2 regions of the Enterococcus bulliens genome follow, and region 2 is predicted to be linked to the other one. Evidence: predicted binding sites of a transcription regulator. Region 2 holds the regulator's gene; the other holds the start of a gene.
What was found. Region 2 encodes HrcA, which represses chaperone genes, less so after heat shock. Its sites were predicted from a motif close to TTAGCACTCNNNNNNNNNGAGTGCTAA; they were not measured.

Region 1 (3,429 bases), on a different contig from region 2:
GTACGCGGTCAAAACGTATACATTCCTGCGTGGATCGTATCGATCGAAAAAGCGGACAACTCCCATCAACTAGAAGTGGTTAATGCTTTTAGTAATCGAATCATCACGAATTCTTCTGTGCGCAAGGTGGAAAATTATTAGCACTTCGCGTATACTCGTAAAGAAGAAACAAAAAGGGGTCAGATGTAATGAAAACGAACCAAGCATTTCAAGTCAGTATTTTAGCAAGTGGCAGCTCGGGAAATTCACTATATATCGAAAGTGAACAAAAACGAATCCTTGTTGATGCTGGATTGAGTGGGAAAAAAATTACTTCATTACTAGGTGAAGTCGATCGTAAACCAGAAGATCTCGATGCGATTTTGGTGACACATGAACACCGGGATCACATCCATGGTGTGGGAGTACTTGCACGTAAATATGGCTTAGATGTCTACGCCAATCAACAAACTTGGCAAGCCATGGATCCATTGATCGGTAAAGTCGATGTAGCGCAAAAACATATTTTTGATATGGAAAGTGTGCTGACATTAGGGGATCTAGATATTGAAAGTTTTGGTGTGTCACATGATGCTGCAGCACCACAGTTTTATAAATTCAATAAAGCGGGCAAATCGTTTGTTGTACTGACAGATACGGGGTATTGTAGTGATCGCGTTCGCGGGATTATTGAAGATGCAGATGCTTATCTGATCGAGAGCAATCACGATTTAGAAATGTTGCGCATGGGTGCATATCCATGGAATTTAAAGCAACGAATACTAGGAGATAAAGGGCATCTGTCAAATGAAGATGGTGCGTTAGCGATGAAAGATTTACTTGGCGATCGAACGAAACGGATCTATTTAGGCCATTTGAGTCGCGAGAACAATTTGAAAGAGTTGGCACATCTGACGATGGAGACGATTCTAAAAGAATACGATAAAGGGGTCAACGAAACGTTTAAACTATATGATACCGATCCGGATCGAGCGACAGAATTATTTGCAATTTAAAAAGAAGTTGTGACAGAAAAAATGGCTTCTGAAATACTAGGTATTCACTTTTTAGGGGGTGTGACAAACGTTTGTCACACCCCCTTTTTTTAAGTTAAGAAAATCGTCAGTAAGACAACTAAGGTATTCATGCCGACATGACAGATAATCGATGTCCAAATACGACCGGTTTTGAGATAGAGAAAACTAAAAAACAATCCTAGCGTGGTATATAGCAATAAGTGTCCGTCAAAATGGATCAGTGCAAACAGTAAACTACTGACACACATAGCAAACCAAAGTGGTGTCTTACTAGCTAGTGACAATAATATCGCGCGGCGAAAGACAAATTCTTCCATGATAGGGCCACCGATTGTGACGGCTAGAATAAAGAAGGGCTGTGATTGAACAAACCCGATAATCTGTGCGGTATTTTGCGATGTCTCTGGGGCACCAAAGAGACCGACTTCGATTTGAGAGGCGATGGCTTGAAGGATCAAAGCTAAAAAGATACCTCCGATTCCCCAAGTCAAGATTTGTTTCCAATCGGCAGGACGTTTTTCAAATTGACTCAATCCATGACGTAAATAGACGAGACTTAACGTGATTGCACCAAGGACATATGTAAATAAGGTGATCCATAAGCTTAAATTGATCGGGAAAAATGCTGGAAGTAAGTAGCAAACAGCATAAATCAAAATCGTCAATAGACTATATTTTTTTAAAGACATGCTCGTTCTCCTTTCATTTCTCTTAGTATAACAAAAAAAACACAAGGTATCGCTTTTCCGGGAATTTTTTAAAATTATTCAAAAAACTTGCATTCTGCTACAAAAATGAGTAATATAATCTGTGTAAGTTAGCACTCGATTAAAGAGAGTGCTAATATATTAAAAACCTATTTTTTGGAGGGATAAAACGTGTTAAAACCATTAAGTGATCGTGTATTGATCGAAGTATCAAAAGAAGAAGAAACAACTGCTAGCGGGTTTGTCTTAGCTTCAGCAGCAAAAGAAAAACCACAAACTGGTACCGTGATCGCAGTTGGAGAAGGACGTCTTCTCGATAATGGAGAAGTAGCACCTGTTCCGGTAAAAGTGGGAGACACTGTGTTATTTGAAAAATATGCCGGTTCAGAAGTGAAGTATGAAGGCACTGAATATATGATTTTTTCAGCGAAAGATATCGTTGCAATCGTAGAATAAAAAAATTATTTTTGAGGTGAAGAAAATGGCAAAAGACATTAAATTTGCAGAAGATGCACGTTCAGCAATGTTACGTGGAGTAGATAAATTAGCAGATACCGTAAAAGTAACTTTAGGACCAAAAGGCCGCAATGTGGTATTAGAAAAAGGCTTTGGCTCACCACTGATCACAAACGATGGTGTGACTATTGCAAAAGAAATCGAATTAGAAGATCATTTTGAAAATATGGGGGCTCAGTTAGTTTCAGAAGTTGCCTCAAAAACAAATGATATCGCAGGTGATGGTACGACTACAGCTACTGTATTGACACAAGCGATCGTACGTGAAGGCTTGAAAAACGTAACGGCTGGTGCAAATCCATTAGGTGTACGTCGTGGGATCGAGTTGGCGACAAAAACCGCAGTCGAAGAACTACATGCAATTTCATCAATCGTGAATACTAAAGAAGCTATCGCACAAGTTGCAGCAGTGTCTTCTGGTAGTGAACAAGTAGGAAGTTATATTGCAGATGCAATGGAAAAAGTCGGCAATGATGGCGTGATTACGATCGAAGAATCAAAAGGGATCGAAACAGAACTAGATGTGGTAGAAGGAATGCAATTTGACCGCGGCTACCTTTCTCAATACATGGTAACAGACAATGATAAAATGGAAGCTGTGTTAGAAAATCCATATGTCTTGATCACAGATAAAAAAATCTCAAATATTCAAGACGTTTTGCCATTGCTCGAACAAATCTTACAACAAAGCAAACCATTATTGATTATTGCAGATGATGTAGATGGTGAAGCTTTACCAACTTTAGTATTAAACAAAATCCGTGGTACGTTTAACGTAGTCGCTGTAAAAGCTCCTGGATTTGGTGACCGTCGTAAAGCTATGTTAGAAGATATTGCGATCTTAACTGGTGGTACTGTGATCACAGAAGATCTAGGTCTAGAATTAAAAGATGCATCGATCGAAATGCTAGGACGCGCAAGCAAAGTCGTGGTCGATAAAGACAATACAACGATCGTTGAAGGCGCTGGCGAAAAAGAAGCCATTGCAGCACGTGTACAAGTGATCCGCAATCAAATCACAGAAACGACTTCAGATTTTGATCGTGAAAAATTACAAGAACGCTTAGCGAAATTAGCAGGCGGTGTAGCGGTAGTGAAAGTTGGCGCACCAACTGAAACAGAACTAAAAGAAATGAAGTTACGCATTGAAGATGCTTTAAATGCGACACGTGCAGCGGTTGAAGAAGGAA
Region 2 (3,429 bases):
ATCAGTATCGATTTGATCTATGCTTTACCTGGTCAAACGCTTGAAGGATTTTCGGATACCTTAGCGCAAGCGTTAGCCTTTGACTTGCCGCATTATTCGTTGTATTCGTTAATTTTAGAAAATAAAACGATGTTTATGAATTGGGTCCGCCAAGGGCGAATGGAATTACCTAGTCAAGAAGTCGAAGTGACGATGTTTGAGCAAACGATTGAAGCAATGGAAAAATCAGGGCATCACCAATATGAAATCAGTAATTTTGCAAAACCTGGCTTTGAATCCAAGCATAATTTAGTGTATTGGAACAATGAGGAATACTTTGGGTTTGGAGCAGGTGCTAGCGGGTATGCCGATCAGACCCGCTATCGTAATTTTGGTCCGATCCAGCATTATCTCAACCCATTACGCGAACAAACTCTCCCCATTATGGAGCAAGAACCGATTGCTAGAGTCAATCAAATCGAAGAAGAACTCTTTTTAGGGTTGCGGAAACAAACGGGTGTGTCAAAAGCACACTTTGCAACGAAATTTTCGACAACGATCGACGCGTTATATCGACCAGTTTTAGATGAACTGATTGCTAAAGGATGGTTGATCGAAACAAAAGAAGCAATCGCTTTAACGAAAGCAGGAATGTTTGTAGGAAATGAAGTATTTGAACGTTTTTTATTGGATAAATAGTTACGAAACCGCTAGAGCAATTGGACTCTAGCGGTTTTTAGCACTTGATATAAAAGAGTGCTAAAAATGTGAGTGAAATTCTTGACAATTATCTAGAATATGATATATTTATACTTGTATTAGCACTTAAGTATATCGAGTGCTAACAAGGGGTGATGAAAATGTTGACCAATAGACAAGAAGAGATTCTACGTCTTATCATCCAGAACTATACTAGCGATGAACAGCCAGTTGGTTCGAAAACATTGATGGAATCTGGAATTGAAGCGAGTTCGGCTACGATTCGAAACGAGATGAAAACATTAGAAGCAAAAGGGTTAGTATTAAAGACCCATTCTTCTTCAGGACGTGTTCCTTCATTAGAAGGGTATCGTTATTATGTGGACCATTTATTGGTTCCAAAAACGATCTCTAAAGAAGAGACAGTCATGATCAAACATGCTTTTGCAAAAGAATTTCATGAAATCAATGAGATCATTCGTCAATCTGCGCTATTATTATCCCAGATGACAAATTATACTGCACTAGCACTTGGTCCGGAGATGAGTGATCGCAAGCTAACCGGGTTTCGGATGATTCCGTTAAATCAAAGACAAGTAGTGACGATTATTGTAACGGATAAAAATAACGTACAAAGTAGCGTATTTACAATTCCGGATACGATGAAGCTTGAAGATTTAGAAATGATTGCTTCAATAGTAAATGAGCGTCTACTTAATGAGTCATTGTTAACGGTATACCATCGTTTACGAACCGAGATTCCCATGATTATGAATCGCTATTTTCAATCGACGGAAGGGATTTTAGATGTGTTTTATCATCTGCTCAGTCAAGCGTTTGAAGATAAGGTATTCGTTAGTGGACGGATGAATGTATTGAATTTCGAAACGAATCAAAGTGGCACGACAGTGAAACAATTGTATGATTTTATGAAAGATTCTGAAGCGCTCGGTCAATTGTTTGCTTCTAGAAACGACTCGATCCAAGTCAAAATTGGAAAAGAGATCGGTGTGGATCTACTAGAAAATATGAGTATCATTCAAGCAAACTATGAAATTGAAAACCATGGCTTAGGAACCATTGCCTTATTAGGCCCGGCGAATATGCCTTATGCGCAAATGTATAGCTTAATGGATCTATTCAAAGATGAGCTATCCACGACATTAGCCAATTATTATAATGGATTAGACCATGTTTATCATCTATAGAAAGGATGGAATTAAGTGACAAAACATGAGCAAGATATGCAAGAAGAACAAGTCGAGGAACTTGTAGAAGATCAAGTGACCGAAGCAATGGAAGAAGAGGTTGTATCTGAACTAGATACAGTTAAAGCTGAATTTGAAGCAATGGAAGATAAGTTCTTACGTGCTTCTGCGGAAATTGCGAATATTACTTCACGCAATCGTAACGAACGTGAATTGTTGCAAAAATACCGTTCTCAAGATTTAGGGAAAAAAGTATTGCCTGCAATCGACAATTTAGAGCGTGCAATGGCTGCTGAAGTAACGGATGAACAAAGTCAAAGCTTGAAAAAAGGCGTTGAAATGGTCTTAGAAAGCTTACGACATGCGTTAAAAGAAGAAGGAATCGAAGAAATTCCGGCTAAAGGTGAACCGTTTGATCCAATGCTGCATCAAGCAGTACAAACGATCCCAGCAACTGAAGATCAAGCAACAGATACGATCGTGGAAGTCTTACAAAAAGGCTATCGCTTACATGATCGCGTCTTACGACCAAGTATGGTTATCGTTGCACAATAAAAAATAAATCAAACCAATATTGATGTAAAATGAAAAAGGAGAGAATTAGATATGAGTAAAATTATCGGAATCGACTTAGGAACTACAAACTCTGCAGTAGCTGTATTAGAAGGCGGAGAAGCAAAAATCATTACAAATCCTGAAGGAAATCGTACAACTCCTTCTGTTGTCTCATTTAAAAATGGTGAAATCCAAGTGGGTGAAGTAGCAAAACGCCAAGCTGTAACAAACCCAAATACGATTTCTTCAATCAAACGCTACATGGGCGAACCTGGATACAAAGTTGAAGTAGAAGGTAAAAACTACACACCTCAAGAAATCTCAGCAATGATCTTACAATACATTAAAGGATTTGCAGAAGATTATCTAGGTGAAAAAGTTGAAAAAGCAGTCATCACTGTTCCTGCTTACTTTAACGATGCGCAACGTCAAGCAACAAAAGACGCTGGTAAAATCGCTGGTTTAGAAGTGGAACGTATCGTTAATGAACCAACAGCAGCAGCTTTGGCTTATGGTTTAGACAAAACAGATAAAGATGAAAAAATCTTAGTATTTGACCTTGGTGGAGGTACATTTGACGTATCTGTACTTGAATTAGGTGACGGCGTGTTTGACGTATTGTCAACAGCTGGAGATAACTTATTAGGTGGGGATGACTTTGATAACAAAATCATCGACCACATGGTAGATGCGTTCAAAAAAGAAAATGGAATCGATTTAAGTAAAGATAAAATGGCAGTTCAACGTTTGAAAGATGCTGCTGAAAAAGCGAAAAAAGATCTTTCTGGTGTATCAAGCACACAAATCAGCTTGCCATTTATCACAGCTGGAGAAGCAGGTCCACTTCACTTAGAAATGACCTTAACACGTGCGAAATTTGACGAAATCACAGCTGACTTAGTAGAACGTACAAAAGGTCCTGTACGTCAAGCACTAAAAGATGCTGGTTTATCTCAATCAGATATCGATGAAGTGATCTTAGTTGGTG

Region 1: the regulator HrcA is predicted to act here: its motif matches at 1,834-1,860, upstream of groES (co-chaperone GroES).

The regions. Positions count from the first base shown of each region.
Region 1 is NZ_JBSMXK010000002.1:49,862-53,290, forward strand. Features, by position in the region: gene ACWOEC_RS01570 (two-component system regulatory protein YycI) at 1-141, shown strand, start outside; gene ACWOEC_RS01575 (MBL fold metallo-hydrolase) at 189-995, shown strand; gene ACWOEC_RS01580 (CPBP family intramembrane glutamic endopeptidase) at 1,085-1,705, opposite strand; gene groES (co-chaperone GroES) at 1,895-2,179, shown strand; gene groL (chaperonin GroEL) at 2,205-3,429, shown strand, end outside.
Region 2 is NZ_JBSMXK010000003.1:2,477-5,905, reverse strand. Features, by position in the region: gene hemW (radical SAM family heme chaperone HemW) at 1-678, shown strand, start outside; gene hrcA (heat-inducible transcriptional repressor HrcA) at 840-1,886, shown strand; gene grpE (nucleotide exchange factor GrpE) at 1,923-2,441, shown strand; gene dnaK (molecular chaperone DnaK) at 2,493-3,429, shown strand, end outside.